DNA from 2 places in the Pseudarthrobacter sp. ATCC 49987 genome. Region 2 is predicted to be linked to the other one. Evidence: predicted binding sites of a transcription regulator. Region 2 holds the regulator's gene; the other holds the start of a gene.
The links. The regulator HrcA, encoded in region 2, represses chaperone genes, less so after heat shock. The targets are predictions, from matches to a motif close to TTNGCACTCGNNNNNNNCGAGTGCNAA.
Positions count from the first base shown of each region.

Region 1: the regulator HrcA is predicted to act here: its motif matches at 2,068-2,094, upstream of GXK59_RS03590 (FmdB family zinc ribbon protein).

Region 1 is NZ_JAABNS010000001.1:752,258-756,629, forward strand. It holds gene GXK59_RS03580 (AAA family ATPase) at 1-728, shown strand, start outside; gene GXK59_RS03585 (RcpC/CpaB family pilus assembly protein) at 809-1,600, opposite strand; gene GXK59_RS03590 (FmdB family zinc ribbon protein) at 1,728-1,979, opposite strand; gene GXK59_RS03595 (5-formyltetrahydrofolate cyclo-ligase) at 2,127-2,762, opposite strand; gene galU (UTP--glucose-1-phosphate uridylyltransferase GalU) at 2,859-3,776, shown strand; gene GXK59_RS03605 (GNAT family N-acetyltransferase) at 3,782-4,372, shown strand, end outside.
Region 2 is NZ_JAABNS010000001.1:1,635,487-1,645,170, reverse strand. It holds gene ybeY (rRNA maturation RNase YbeY) at 1-445, opposite strand, end outside; gene GXK59_RS07840 (PhoH family protein) at 442-1,530, opposite strand; gene GXK59_RS07835 (GerMN domain-containing protein) at 2,125-3,057, shown strand; gene GXK59_RS07830 (16S rRNA (uracil(1498)-N(3))-methyltransferase) at 3,161-3,955, opposite strand; gene dnaJ (molecular chaperone DnaJ) at 3,958-5,085, opposite strand; gene hrcA (heat-inducible transcriptional repressor HrcA) at 5,192-6,205, opposite strand; gene GXK59_RS07815 (DUF3097 family protein) at 6,436-7,284, shown strand; gene GXK59_RS07810 (DUF4870 domain-containing protein) at 7,429-7,848, shown strand; gene hemW (radical SAM family heme chaperone HemW) at 7,912-9,150, opposite strand; gene lepA (translation elongation factor 4) at 9,196-9,684, opposite strand, start outside.

The sequences.
Region 1 (4,372 bases), 890 kb from region 2:
TCGTGGCGGACCTCGGCGACCGGCTGCGCGCCAGGGGTGCCCGGGTCTGGCACCAGTACGACGGCGCCCTGAACATGGTGGCCGCGGCCGACCCGTTGAGCACCCTCGGCCAGGACGACGCCGAGATTCCCCGGCCCGTGGCAATTGAATCCGACGGCACCGAACAGTACCGCCGGCTGACCGTCCGCGAACGCAGCAGGCTCCGCCCTCAGCTCCTGGAGCGACTCGGGTGGCGGTATATGCCACTATGGACCATAGAGGTCTTCACTGATCCTTCGGCCTGCGCCGACCGTATCGGCGGATACCTGGGCCTGGAAAAGCCGGCCGTGTCGCACCGGAAACAGGCGTCGCCGGGATTCTTCGACGACGACGTCGAGAACCTTGCCGTCAACGAAGCGCAGGCCTCCCAGGGGCGTGCCCCTTCCGAATGGCCGGACAATGCGCAACAGTTGAGAACAGATCAGGGCAGTAAGGAGGCCGGCGGCATGAATGCGGACGGCAAGACCCAGAACAACGGCAACGTCCAGGACGGCGACGTCCGGAACGGCAACGAAGCGCGGGACGGCAGCCGGGAGGACGCACCTCAGCAGTCACCACCGGCTACGGTCCCGGCCGGCGTACTGCCGAACAAGGCCGCGGAAGACGACCCGCGGCGCTGGGGCGACGAACCGGGCGGCTACGACCACGACTCCTGGCTCCAGGAACAGAAGCCACCGCACTGGGGCTAGGTCCTCCGGGCTTGGCGCCGCACCCGGGCCGACACAGGTCCGGCGCAGGCTTCGGGCGAAGCTCCGGCCGGGCGGAGCGGCTAGCCGGGAACGGCCGCGACAAGGACAAAGAACAGCTTTCCCTGCGTTGATGCACCGGCGAGACGTCGCGCCTGATCGGCATCGGCTGCCACCACCAGGAGGCCCTCGGTTTCCCCGGTTGCCAGCCATGGGCCGGACCCGCTGCCATGGCCGGAGGTCCACAGCACTGGAACGGCGGCGGCCAGGACCTGGGAAGCCGCGGGCTGGTCAAAGCTGTTGCCCGTTGTCATGACCACATTGACGAGCTGTCCGGGGGAGAGCAGCTGGATCGAGGCCGGATCCGCCATCCGGAGCGGCACTGCGGCGGATCCCGGAGGGCGCCCCGCCAGCAAGCCGGGCCCCAGGAGCTGGGAATCGGAGAGCAGTTGGCCCTTGCGGAGGGCGACAGCAAGCTGCTTGCCGAGCAGGGATTCGGAGCTGCCGTAGCTGCTTGCCGGAACCAGCGCACGGGGAACGCCCAGGACTACCAGGTCGTCCGCGCTGAGTGTTTCCCCGGCCGGGAGGTCCCTGGCAGCCGCGACGGCGGAGACACTGTAGACCGGGGCCGGAGTCAGTTGTTGCACGGTGAGGCCTGCAGCGATGCACAGCAGCAGTGCCACGGCCAGCCGCCGGTTGCGGCTCAGCCAACGGGCCAGCCGCCGGCGGGGAGGTTGCCGGGCGGGTCTCCGGCCCGCTGGGGAGCGGCTGACCCGGAGAACCCATGAGGGGCGCCACGCGTCACGCCGAAAGAGTCCAAAGGATTCGGCGGGAAGGATCCCTGCGGGCGGGACAGGGCGTGGATGCGTTGCCATAACCTGACCCTACGCATCGGCGTGCCAGCCGGGCCGGTTCAGTGTGGGCTATGTGGATAAAGCGGCCTGACAACGCTGCCGGACAGGCAGCGAACGGCTGTGGAGCCGCAGACCCCGCGGGCCGCTGCTAGCTTGCGGAAGCGGCGGCAGGCGCCGGCGTTGACGCCGGAGCCGGAGCGGGGGAAACAGTGCTGCCCTTGGCGTCGCGGGAGTCGGTCCGGTAGAAGCCGGAACCCTTGAAGACGACGCCGACGCTGTTGAACTTCTTGCGCAGGGTTCCCTGGCACTCCGGGCAGGACGTGAGGGAGTTGTCGGTGAACGACTGCACGATCTCGAAGGCGTGGCTGCAGTCCTTGCAGGCGTATGCATACGTGGGCACTGGAAATCCTCCTCTGGGACAAACGAGCAGGTCCCGTGCCGCCGGGGTCGGGATCCAGGCCGATAAGTCTATCGGCGAAGTCCGTCCCTTAGCAGTCGCAGGGCCTGAGTGCTAATTCTATCACCCCGGCCGCGCGCCCCCGGAAGCCTAACCCTGCAGCTGCACCAGGCCCGTCTGGGTCAGGGCGGCTGCCACTTTCCGGTCGAAGGACTCTGCCGGGATGCTGCCCGCGGGCAGCACCTCGCCGTCATACACGACGGCGGCTGTCGGCAGCGGCGGCATCAATGCGTCGTCGGACGCCGGCGTCCGGGACGGGAGGAGGGCGCTCAACGCCGCCAGGAACGTGTCGTAGTAGCCGCCGCCCTGGCCGATCCGGTTGCCGGTGAAGTCGACGGCGGTGGCCGGCAGGAAGATGCCGTCGGCATGCCGCATGACGGTGGTGTCGTGGCGTTCCCCGACGGGCTCCTGGATCGGCGCGTAACGGCTCCGCGCGGACCTGGAAGCCGGTGTCCAGTACACCCAGCTCAGCGCCAGTCCGGGCTCGCAGACGGGAAGAAGAAGCTGATGCCCTGCCGCATGGAGCGCTGTCAGCAGGGGAAGGGTCGGCGGCTCGGAACCCACGCCGAGGTAGGCGGCGAAGGTGCCGGAACTACCACCGGTCAGACGTGTTGCCCAGGCGAGACCGTGCCGGGCAATGCCCGCCCCGGCGGCCTCCAGCCCGGCCGGCGTCAGTGCCGCGCGCCGGGCCCGGTGGCCTGCCCGGATGTCTTCCTTCGATGCCATGATGCCTCGTTCCTCCGCGCGATCCGGCCCCGGGAAGCGGCGGCTCCTGCCGGCTCGAATGATTACAATGTTGGGTCCCTCCGTTAGATTAGTCGAGTGACTACACCCAACGCTCCCGTCCGCAAGGCCGTCATCCCCGCAGCCGGCCTCGGCACCAGGTTCCTGCCGGCCACCAAAGCCATGCCCAAGGAAATGCTGCCCGTTGTCGACAAGCCGGCCATTCAGTACGTTGTGGAAGAAGCGGTCAAGGTCGGGCTGACCGACATCCTGATGATCACGGGCCGCAACAAGCGCGCCCTGGAGGACCACTTCGACCGCGTCCCCACCCTGGAAGCCACGCTTGAGGCCAAGGGCGACACCGCCAAGCTTGAGTCCATCCAGGCCGCCAGCAACCTGGGCGATATCCATTACGTGCGCCAGGGCGATCCGATGGGCCTCGGCCACGCCGTCCTCCGTGCCAAGCAGCATGTGGGCTATGAGCCGTTTGCGGTCCTACTGGGCGATGACCTGATCGACGCCCGCGACGAACTTCTCAGCACCATGATCGAGGTCCAGGCGAAGACCGGCGGATCGGTCGTTGCCCTGATCGAGGTTGAGCCTTCCGAAATCAGTGCCTACGGTTGTGCCGACATCGACGCGATAGCGGGCAAAGAGTATGTCCGGATCAACCACCTGGTCGAGAAGCCTGACGTCAAAGATGCCCCGTCGAATCTCGCGATCATCGGCCGCTACATCCTCCACCCGGCGGTCTTCGAAGTGCTGGAGCACACCGAGCCGGGACGCGGCGGCGAAATCCAGCTCACCGACGCGCTGCAGGAACTCGCCTCCGGTGACGGCGAAGGCTACGGCGTCTACGGCGTGGTCTTCCGCGGCCGCCGCTACGATACCGGCGACAAGCTCAGCTACCTTAAGGCCTGTGTCCAGCTCGCCTGCGACAGTGACGACCTCGGTCCCGGCCTGCGGGAATGGCTGCCGGGCTTCGCCGCGAGCCTGGCTCCCAGCCTGATCAAGTAGCTCCGGTGGGGGGCAGCTTCCAGTGGCCGGTGACGCTTGAAAGCGGCGACCTTGTGTTGCGCCCGATCCGGTACCGGGACCGCAAGGAGTGGACCGAGGTCCGCTCCCGCAACAGCGAGTGGCTGGCCCCCTGGGAAGCGTCCAACCCCGTTCCCGGGGGCGGCCTTCCCGACTACCGCCAGATGGTGCGGTCCCTCAAGGCCCAGGCCGCCCAGGGGACCGCCCTGCCGTTTCTCATCACCGCATGGACCCCGGGCTTCCGGGAGCCGGTGATCGTCGGACAACTCACGGTGTCCTCGATTTTGTGGGGCTCTGCCATGATGGCGACGCTGGGTTACTGGGTGGACAAGGACCGGGCCGGCCAGGGCATCGCCCCCACCGCTGTGGCGTTGGTGACGGACTATTGCTTCCAGGCGCTTGGGCTGCACCGGATGGAAATCAACATCCGTCCCGAAAACGCGCCCAGCCTGCGGGTTGTCGAGAAGCTGGGCTTCCGCGACGAAGGCTACCGCCCGCGGTTCCTGCACATTAACGGCGAATGGGCGGACCACCGGAGCTTCGCACTGACCTCCGAGGAAGTGCCCGGGGGGCTCCTG
Region 2 (9,684 bases):
TGCCGGTGAAGGCGGAGAGCAGTTCGCGCTGGAGGCCGAACATCTCTTCCTTCTCCTCCGGCTCGGCATGGTCGAAGCCGAGCAGGTGCAGGATGCCGTGCGTGGTGAGCAACAGCATTTCATCCTGGGTGGAGTGGCCGGCGTTCACCGCCTGGACCTCGGCGACCTGCGGGCAGATGGCGATGTCGCCGAGCATGCCCTGGGGGGTGGGCTTGTCCGGTGTGCCTGGCGTCAGCTCATCCATGGGGACCGAGAGCACGTCAGTGGAGCCGGGCTCGTCCATCAGTTCGATGTGCAGCTTCTCCATGGCCGGTTCGTCCACGAGCAGGATCGACAGCTCGGCCTGCGGGTGGATGAAGAGACGCTCGAAAATGAACCGGGACAGGCGCACCAGCTCCGCCTCATCAACGGTGACGCCGGATTCGTTGTTGACCTCGATGCTCACGCTTGGTCTCCCCGCTTGTCGCGGGCCACGGAATGCTTGACCCGGTTCCTCTGGATCTCGTCCCAGACGCTGTAGGCGTTGACGATGTCGCCCACCAGGCGGTGCCGGACGACGTCGGAGGCGTCCAGGACGGTGAAATTGACGTCCTCGATGCCCTGCAGGATGTCCTCCACGATCCGGAGACCGGACCGGGTCCCAAAGGGCAGGTCAACCTGCGTGACGTCACCGGTGACCACCATCTTGGAGCCGAAGCCCAACCGGGTGAGGAACATCTTCATCTGCTCCGGAGTCGTGTTCTGCGCCTCGTCCAGGATGATGAAGGCATCGTTGAGCGTGCGTCCGCGCATGTAGGCGAGCGGGGCGACCTCGATGGTGCCGGCCGCAATCAGCCGCGGAATGGATTCGGGGTCCATCATTTCGTGCAGGGCGTCGTACAGCGGGCGCAGGTAGGGGTCGATCTTGTCGCTGAGCGTGCCGGGCAGGAACCCCAGCCGCTCGCCCGCCTCGACGGCGGGACGGGTCAGGATGATCCGCGTGACTTCCTTCTGCTGCAGCGCCTGGACGGCTTTGGCCATCGCCAGGTACGTCTTGCCGGTACCGGCCGGTCCGATGCCGAAGATCACGGTGTTGGCGTCAATCGCGTCCACGTAGTTCTTCTGGTTCAGCGTCTTTGGCCGGATCGTCTTGCCGCGGCTCGAGAGTATGTTGTGGGTGAGCACGTCGACCGGGTTCTGCAGGGACTGGGTCCGGAGCATCGACACGAGCTGCTGCAGGACAGCGGGAGTGATGATGGTGCCCCGGGCGACGAGGCCCCGGACCTCGTTGAGCAGGCGCATGATCCGCGGTACGTCGGCGGCAGGTCCGCTGATGGCGAGCTCATTGCCGCGGACGTGGAAGTCGACGGCCGGGAACTGGGTCTCGATGAAGCGCAGGGCCTCGTCGTGACTGCCGAGGGACTGGACCATCTGATCGGAACTGTCGAACAGGACTACCTCCGTCCGCAGCCCTGGTAGGGAGTGGGGGAATTCACCTGCGGAGCGCTCTCCGGCGCTGATCCGGGCCTTGCCGTTCGCTGCTTCAGTCATGGTGTTGGCCCGCGGGCCTCTGGTCCCCTCCAGTTCGGAAATGGTCTGTGCCGTGATCCGGCCCGACGGCGGTGCTCGCCGTCCGCGGCCGGGGCAACGGGTACGTCCATCTTACGCCAGCACGGCGGACCCGGCGCCCGTTCGGATCCGGCGTTGTGCCCGCGCCGGGCCGGTCGGACGACGCCGGATCCACGGCACCCAGCGGGACGCCTGGTGGCCTTCCGGTGCGCGATTTCCTGCCGGACGAGCGCGATGACGTGCCGTCCGAAGTCCATGGCAGCTGACTGGCTTGGGTCCGGCGCACCCGAGGAGTAGGCAAAGAGGACTCTGTCCCAGCCGAAGCCCTCGTGTACCGTGCCGGCCGGCGGTTGGCCTGTCCTGCCTAAGCGGGGATCGGAACGTTAGGTATCAACTTTGTATCAGCCGGATATCGTTCCCGTTGCAGTTCCTGGCCGCTGGCTGAATCCACGGTTTCGCGCCGGGCCCGTGTGCCATGCTGGAAATCGGCCTCCGCCACGTCTTTTCAGCCGGTGAGCGGACAGCAGGACAATCAGTAACCGAGTAGCGAAGGCGGCGGCCATCAGGCAACGCGGGATGGGGCAGACAGCAGCAGGCGGGCGGACACGCCGGGCCGTGCTGCTGGTGGTGCTGCCTGCTGCGCTGGCCCTGTCCGGCTGCGTGGCCACCCCCCAGCCCGGCATCACGGACTCCAGCTCGCCGGCCCAGGCCCTGTCTGCCCAGGCATCCGCGCCGACCACCAGCGCACCGCTGGAAACGTCCCAGGCGTCCAACAAGGCGCCGGTGTACTGGATCGGCCGGAGCAATGACAGCACGTTCCTTTACCGCGAGTTCCGTGATGTCCCGGAACAGGACAACCCCGTCACGCGGGCGCTCCGGGTCATGATGTCCCAGAAGCCCCTCGATCCTGATTTCTTCACTCCCTGGCAGAACCCGAAGAAGCTGGCAAGCTCCATCTCCGGCAAAAACGTCATCACCGTGGACATGTCGGCGGACGCTTTCAACAGCAATGTGGATCCGGCCATGGCCGAGCGGGCGGTGCAGCAGCTCGTCTACACCGCGACGGCGGCCGCTGCCAGCGCGGGGCTGATCGACGCCGGCCAGCAGATCCAGGTGGTGGTGCTGGTGGACGGGCATACCGACTACGTCGCTTTCAACCACGTCCGGCTTGGTTCCCCGACGTCCCGCAGCGCAGGGATGGTCGCCCCGGTGTGGATCATCGATCCCCAGGAAGGGACCTCCATGGCGGACGGTGCGGTCAAGATCTCCGGCCGCAGCACCGCTGCGGGCGGCAAGCTCCGGTGGGAGATTCTGCGTCTCGACGGCAGCGTCGAGACGAAGTACCTGAACGGGACGGTCACGGCCTCAGCCGAGGCAGGCCAATCGGGAGCCTTCAGCCTGTCGGTCAACCTTGGCCCCGGCAGCTATGAGGTCCGGGTGTCCCAGCTTGAGGATGGCAATCCGGCCGAGGACCTGAACGTTGATACCCGCGGGTTCACAGTCAAATAGGGCAACCCTGCCGGATTTGGCATCGGCTGCTCCGTAGCGGCCCTTCTGAACCCTCAGAAGGGCCGTTACGGAGCAGCCGATCGCGTCTTGGGCTGAACCCGGGCTACCAGCGGCCCAGGATGTCGCTGGCGAGGACCGTCGCGGCGGGACCGGCCGTGGATGAGCGCAGCACATGGTGCCCCAGCAGGGCTGTCACCGCGCCGGCGTCGCAGAGCCTGGTGACTTCCCGCGGGCTGATGCCGCCCTCGGGTCCGACGATCAGCAGCACCTCGCGCCCCCCACCCGGGCCGTCGCTGCCCGAGCCGTCGGCCGGGGCCCCGGAGTGGTGCCAGGCCTCCAGCACCTGCCGCAGCGGACGGACGGCGTCCTCATGCAGGATGATGGCGAGGTCCGCGGCGGCCACTGCCGCCTGCAGGCCGGCGCCGTCGACGGCGGGGCGGACTTCCGGGATCCACGCACGGCGTGCCTGCTTGGCCGCCGCCGTGACGACCGACTGCCACTTGGCGTGGGCCTTGGCCGCACGTTCGGCCTTCCAGCGGACAATCGAGCGTTCGGCCTGCCAGGGCACAACGGCGTCGATCCCCAGTTCGGTGGCTGTCTCCGCGGCGAGCTCGTCCCGGTCGCCTTTCGCGAGGGCCTGGACCAGGACCAGCCGGACCTCCGGCAGGGGCTCCTCGGACAGCCCGGAGCATTCCACCGTCAGCTCGCCGGGCGCGACGGCGGACACGGTGCCGGTCAGCCGCTTCCCGGCGCCGTCGGCGATGTCGACGGCCTCCCCCACACCAAGACGCCTTACCGTGACCGCATGGCGGGCCTCGGGTCCGTCAAGGACGAAGGCGGACCCGGGGGCCAGCCCGTCCAGGGTGCCGGGGGCAGTGAAAAAGACCGGGTTACTCACCGCTACAGGTTGCCGAGCCGGTCCCGGAGCTTCGCGAAGACCCCGCCGCTCGCGGCGAGTTTTCCTTCGGTGAACTGTTCGCCGCGCAGCTTCGCGAGCTGGCGGAGCAGATCCTCCTGGGCGGCGTCGAGCTTGGCGGGGGTGTCGACCTGGAGATGGACCTTGAGGTCGCCACGGCCGTAGCCGCGCAGGTGGGTGACGCCGAGTCCGCGGAGCGTGATGACCTCGCCGGACTGGGTGCCGGCCTTCACATCGATCTCCTGCTGGCCGTCGAAGGTGTCGAGGGTGAGCTCGGTGCCGAGTGCGGCGGCCGTCATGGGGATGTTGAGGCTGGCGTGCAGGTCGTCGCCGTCGCGGACGTAGGTGGCGTCGGTGTTGACCCGGATCTCCACGTAGAGGTCGCCTGCGGGGCCGCCGGCGGGGCCTGCCTCACCCTGCCCGGAGAGCTGGATGCGGGTGCCGGTGGCGACGCCGGCGGGGACCTTGACCGTCAGGGTGCGCCGGCTGCGGATGCGGCCCTGGCCAGCGCATTCGTTGCATGGATCATTGATGACGGTACCGAAGCCCTCGCAGGACCCGCAGGGTGCCGTGGTCATGACCTGGCCGAGGATGGAACGCACGGCGCGCTGGACCTGGCCGGAGCCGCCGCAGATGTCGCAGCGTTCCGGGTGGCTGCCCTCGCGGCAGCACGAGCCCTCACAGGTGGGGCACGTGACGGCGGTGTCGACTTCGAGTTTCTTGTTGACGCCGAAGACGGCGTCGCGGAGGTCGATCCGGACGCTGATGAGGGCGTCCTGGCCGCGGCGGACCCGGGACGCCGGTCCGGCCTGGCCGCCGGCGCCGAAGAAGGTCTCGAAGATGTCCTGGAACGCGAAGCCCTGGCCGGAGTAGCTGCCGCCGCCGAAGCCATTGTCGGTGCCGTTCTCGTTGCCGGTGGTGTCGTAGATCCGGCGCTTCTGCGGATCGGACAGCACCTCGTAGGCGTGCGTGACGGCCTTGAAGCGGTCGGAGGCGTCATCCCCGGGGTTCACGTCCGGGTGGAGGTTGCGCGCCAGCTTGCGGTAAGCCTTCTTGATCTCTTCTCCCGTGGCTTCGCGGGAGACTCCAAGAACGTCGTAATGGCTGCTCAAAGTGTGTATCTCTTCCTTTTTGTACTGCCGGTGGGGCACTGCCTGTTGCGGGCAAGAAGTCTATGTCGGCCCTTCGGGCCGGGCGGTTGCGGGTGGACGCGGCCCGTCAGGGGCCGAGAATCCTTGAAAGGTAGCGTGCGACCGCCCGGACGGCGGCCATGGTGGTCGGATAGTCCATCCGGGTGGGACCCAGCACCCCGACTTTCGCCGTCGCGTCCGGTCCGTAGCCGGTGGCCACCACAGAGGCCTCGGCGAGCCCGTCGTAGGGATTTTCCCGGCCGATGCTGACCGTGACGCCCCGTGGGTCTGCGGCCATGTCGCTCAGCAGGCGGAGCATGACCACCTGTTCCTCGAGGGCTTCCAGGACCGGGCCGATGGTCAGCGGGAAGTCGACGTTGGAGCGGGCCAGGTTGGCGGTTCCGGCCATGACCATCCGCTCCTCGCGGCTGCTGGCGGCCAGGGCCTCGAGGCCTCGGGCCAACGCCTGGGCGGCGTTGCGCCGCGCCGGCGGGCAGCTGCCGATCAGGGACTGCAGGGACTGCGGCAGCAGGTTCAGCGGCGTCCCCGTGAGGCTGCCGAGGAAGCGGGTGCGCAGTTCGGACAGGGCCTCGTCCTGAAGGTCCTGCCCCACGTCGATCACCCGTTGTTCCACCTTGCCGGTGTCCGCGATGAGCACGGCGAGCACCTTGCGGGGGGCGAGCAGGACGAATTCGATGTGCCGCACCTCGGCCCGGCTGAGATGCGGGTACTGCACGACGGCGACCTGGTTGGTCAGCTGGGAAAGCAGCCGCACCGTCCGGTCCAGGACGTCGTCGAGGTCGTCGGAGCCTTCCAGCAGGGCCTGGATGGCGCGGCGTTCCGCCGGCGAAAGTGGCTTGACCGCCGAAATCTGGTCCACGAACAGCCGGTAGCCCTTGTCGGTGGGGATGCGGCCGGCGCTGGTGTGTGGAGCCGTGATGAGGCCCTCATCTTCCAGGGCCGCCATGTCATTGCGGATCGTGGCGCTGGACACGCCGAGCTGGTGCCGCTCCACGAGCGCTTTGGAGCCGACGGGTTCCCGCGAATGGACATAGTCCTCCACGATGGCGCGCAGCACTTCGAGTTTGCGCGGTTCGCTCACGCTCCACCTCCTATCGACTGTCCCGCATCCGGTGCCGCCGCCCGCCAGCCGCTCCGGACACGCAGTGTCCGGACACGCAGCGGTTAGCACTCGACATGCCTAAGTGCTAACCAGTCTAATATGAGTCGCCGCTTTGTTAGCATTGAGTTCGCTCCGGGCGTTCCTCCCGGGGCGCGTGTTTTGGGGCACAGCCCGCAGCAGCAAACCGAGCGCAAAGCAGTGTGTATCCGATGTCGTACCAGAACTGGGGCCCCCAGGACCTGTCCGCCCCCGCCAAGGCCCAGCTGCCTGAAGTGCCCGTGGAGCGCGGAATGGTGCTCGAAGATGTGCAGTCCGGTTGGGTGGGTGCCGTCACCCGCGTGGAGAAGTCCGGCGGGATGCATGTGGTGGCCCTTGAAGACCGCCGCGGCAAGTCCCGGTCCTTCCGCCTCGGTTTCGGCTTCCTGCTGGAGGGCCAGCCGATCCGGCTCTTGCCGCCGGCGCCCCGGTCCGCCGCAGCCGCCGCTGGCACCAGAACAGCGTCCGGCTCCGTCCGGGTGGAGGGCCAGCGCGCCCAGGTCGCCAAAGCGAGCCGGATCTGGGTGGAAGGAAAGCACGACGCCGAACTCGTCGAGAAGGTCTGGGGTGACGACCTCCGGGTGGAGGGCATCGTCGTCGAGCCTCTGCACGGCATTGACGACCTCGCCGGCGCGGTGGCGGCTTTCCGGCCCGGACCCGGGCGCCGGCTGGGCGTGCTGGTGGACCACCTGGTGCCCGACTCCAAGGAATCCAGGATCGCCGCGGCTGTGATGGCCTACCCCGGCGCGGCCGGGAACGTCCTGATCGTCGGCCACCCCTACGTGGACGTCTGGCAGGCGATCCGGCCCGCCGTCCTCGGAATCGAGAAGTGGCCGGTGATCCCCCGCGGCGTGGACTGGAAGACCGGGATCCTGACGGCCTTCGGCTGGCCGCACAGCACCAAGGAGGACATCGGCCTGGGCTGGCAGAAGCTTCTCGGCGCGGTCCGCAACTATGCCGATCTTGAGCCCTCCCTGCTGGGCCGGGTGGAAGAGGTCATCGACTTCCTCACCGTTCCCTGACCGGGGTTGCCGGGCGTCCGCGCCAGCGGGCCGATCCGTGATTCCGCGCCCGAGCAAGTATTCTTGGTACGGCGGCTGCGCTCCCGGCGCAGCCCTGGCACCTGCAGTCACCAACGCACCACCCGCAATCCGAAGGACGACACCGTGGCAGATGACGCACGCGAACACAACGGCAACCAGGCCGGCCATGGCCAGCCCCCGTACCATGGCGTTCCCGCAAATGCGCTGCCGCTCACGGCGAACGAGGACCGGCAGTGGGCCACGCTGGCCCACTTCGGCGGCATCCTGGGCTGTGTTCCCTCGCTGCTGATTTACCTGATCTTCAAGGACCGCGGCCCGTTCACGGCGCAGGAGTCCAAGGAAGCCCTCAACTTCACGCTGCCCCCCACGGTTGCTGCCGTGCTGTGCAACCTGCTGGTCTTCGTGCCAGTGGTGGGCAACATCTTCGCCGTTCTAGCCACGGTCATCTGGATTGCCGTGACGTGCTTCTCGGTCGCGGCCGGCATCCACGTCAACCGCGGCCAGCCGCACCGCTACGAGTTCAACCTCCGCTGGATCAAGTAGCGCGGCAGCTCCTGCCCTGAGCTGCCCTGCCGGGGCCGGGTCACGTCAGTCCGGCAGGCGGGGTCAGTCCGGCAGGATCCTGCGGACCACGGCGTCCGCGAGCAGCCGGCCCTTGAGCGTCAGGACGAGGGTGCCGCGGAAGGCCGCCACGGGGTCAACGAGGCCGTCCGCGATGAGTCCGGCGACGGCGTGCCGTCCGGTGTCCCCCAGTCCGCCCAGGCTGGCTATTTCCAGCCCCGAGTTCAGCCGGGCTTCGAGCATGACGCGCTCGACGTTCCGGGTCCCGGAGTCAAGGGTCTCCCGGCCGGCGGCAGGCGAGAGCCCGGAACCCAGGCGGTTGGCATAGGCGGTGGGGTGCTTGACGTTCCACCAGCGCACGCCGCCCACGTGGGAGTGGGCGCCGGGGCCGATCCCCCACCAGTCGTCGCCCCGCCAGTAGGCGAGGTTGTGGCGGCAGGCCTGCTCCGGGCTGCGGGACCAGTTGCTGACCTCGTACCAGGACAGCCCCGCGGCGGAGATGAGTCCGTCGGCGAGTTCGTATTTGGCCGCGTGGTCGTCGTCGTCGATTCCCGGCACCTCGCCGCGGCGGATCTGCGCGGCAAGCTTGGTGCCTTCCTCGACGATCAGCGCATAGGCGCTGATGTGGTCTGGTTGGTACGACAGGGCAGTCTCCAGCGAGTAGCGCCAGTCCGCCAGCGACTCCCCCGGCGTTCCGTAGATCAGGTCGAGGCTGACGTCGAGGCCGGCCTCCCTGGCCCACCCGACGGCCTGGGGCACCCGGCTGGGGGTGTGGGTGCGGTCCAGCACCTTGAGGACATGCGGCACCGCCGACTGCATGCCGAAGGACACCCTGGTGAAACCGGCGTCGGCGAGCAGCTGCAGGGATTCGGGCGTGACCGAGTCCGGGTTCGCCTCCGTGGTGACCTCGGCGCCCGGCTCGAGGCCCCACGCTCCGATGGCGGTGGTGAGAATGCGGGCCAGGTCCTCAGCCGGGAGCAGAGTGGGTGTTCCGCCGCCGAAAAAGACCGTGCTGAGCGGGCGTGCCGGCAGGCCGCTGTTCGTCAGGACCGCCGCTGCGAAGCCTACTTCGGCGATGGCGGTGCCGGCGTAGGCGTCCTGCGAGGCCCCGCCGCCAAGCTCCGTGGCGGTGTAGGTGTTGAAATCGCAGTAGCCGCAGCGCACGGCACAGAACGGGATATGCACGTACAGCCCAAAGGCGCGGGCCGCGGCGCCCTCCAGCGCCTGGCCGGGCAGCAGTCCGTCCGGCGGCGCCGGGTCGCCCAGCGGCAGGGCGCTAGGCACCGGCCGGGCCCGCCTGGAGAACAGCAACAGTCATTTCCGGCACCGTTACTTCTTGGCCTTGTCCTTGGATTCGTCCGTGGTGAGGGCGGCGATGAAGGCTTCCTGCGGGACCTCGACGCGTCCCACCATCTTCATGCGCTTCTTGCCTTCCTTCTGCTTCTCCAGCAGTTTGCGCTTCCGGGTGATGTCACCGCCGTAGCACTTGGCCAGGACATCCTTGCGGATGGCCCGGATGCTCTCGCGGGCGATGATCCGGGAGCCGATGGCCGCCTGGATGGGGACCTCGAACTGCTGGCGGGGAATCAGTTCGCGCAGCTTGCCCGTCATCATCACACCGTAGGCGTAGGCCTTGTCCCGGTGGGTGATGGCAGAGAAGGCATCCACCTGCTCGCCCTGGAGCATGATGTCCACCTTGACCAGGTCGGCCACCTGCTCGCCGTCGGCCTTCCAGTCCAGCGAGCCGTAGCCGCGGGTCTTGGATTTGAGGATGTCGAAGAAGTCGAAGACGATTTCGGCCAGCGGCAGGCGGTACCG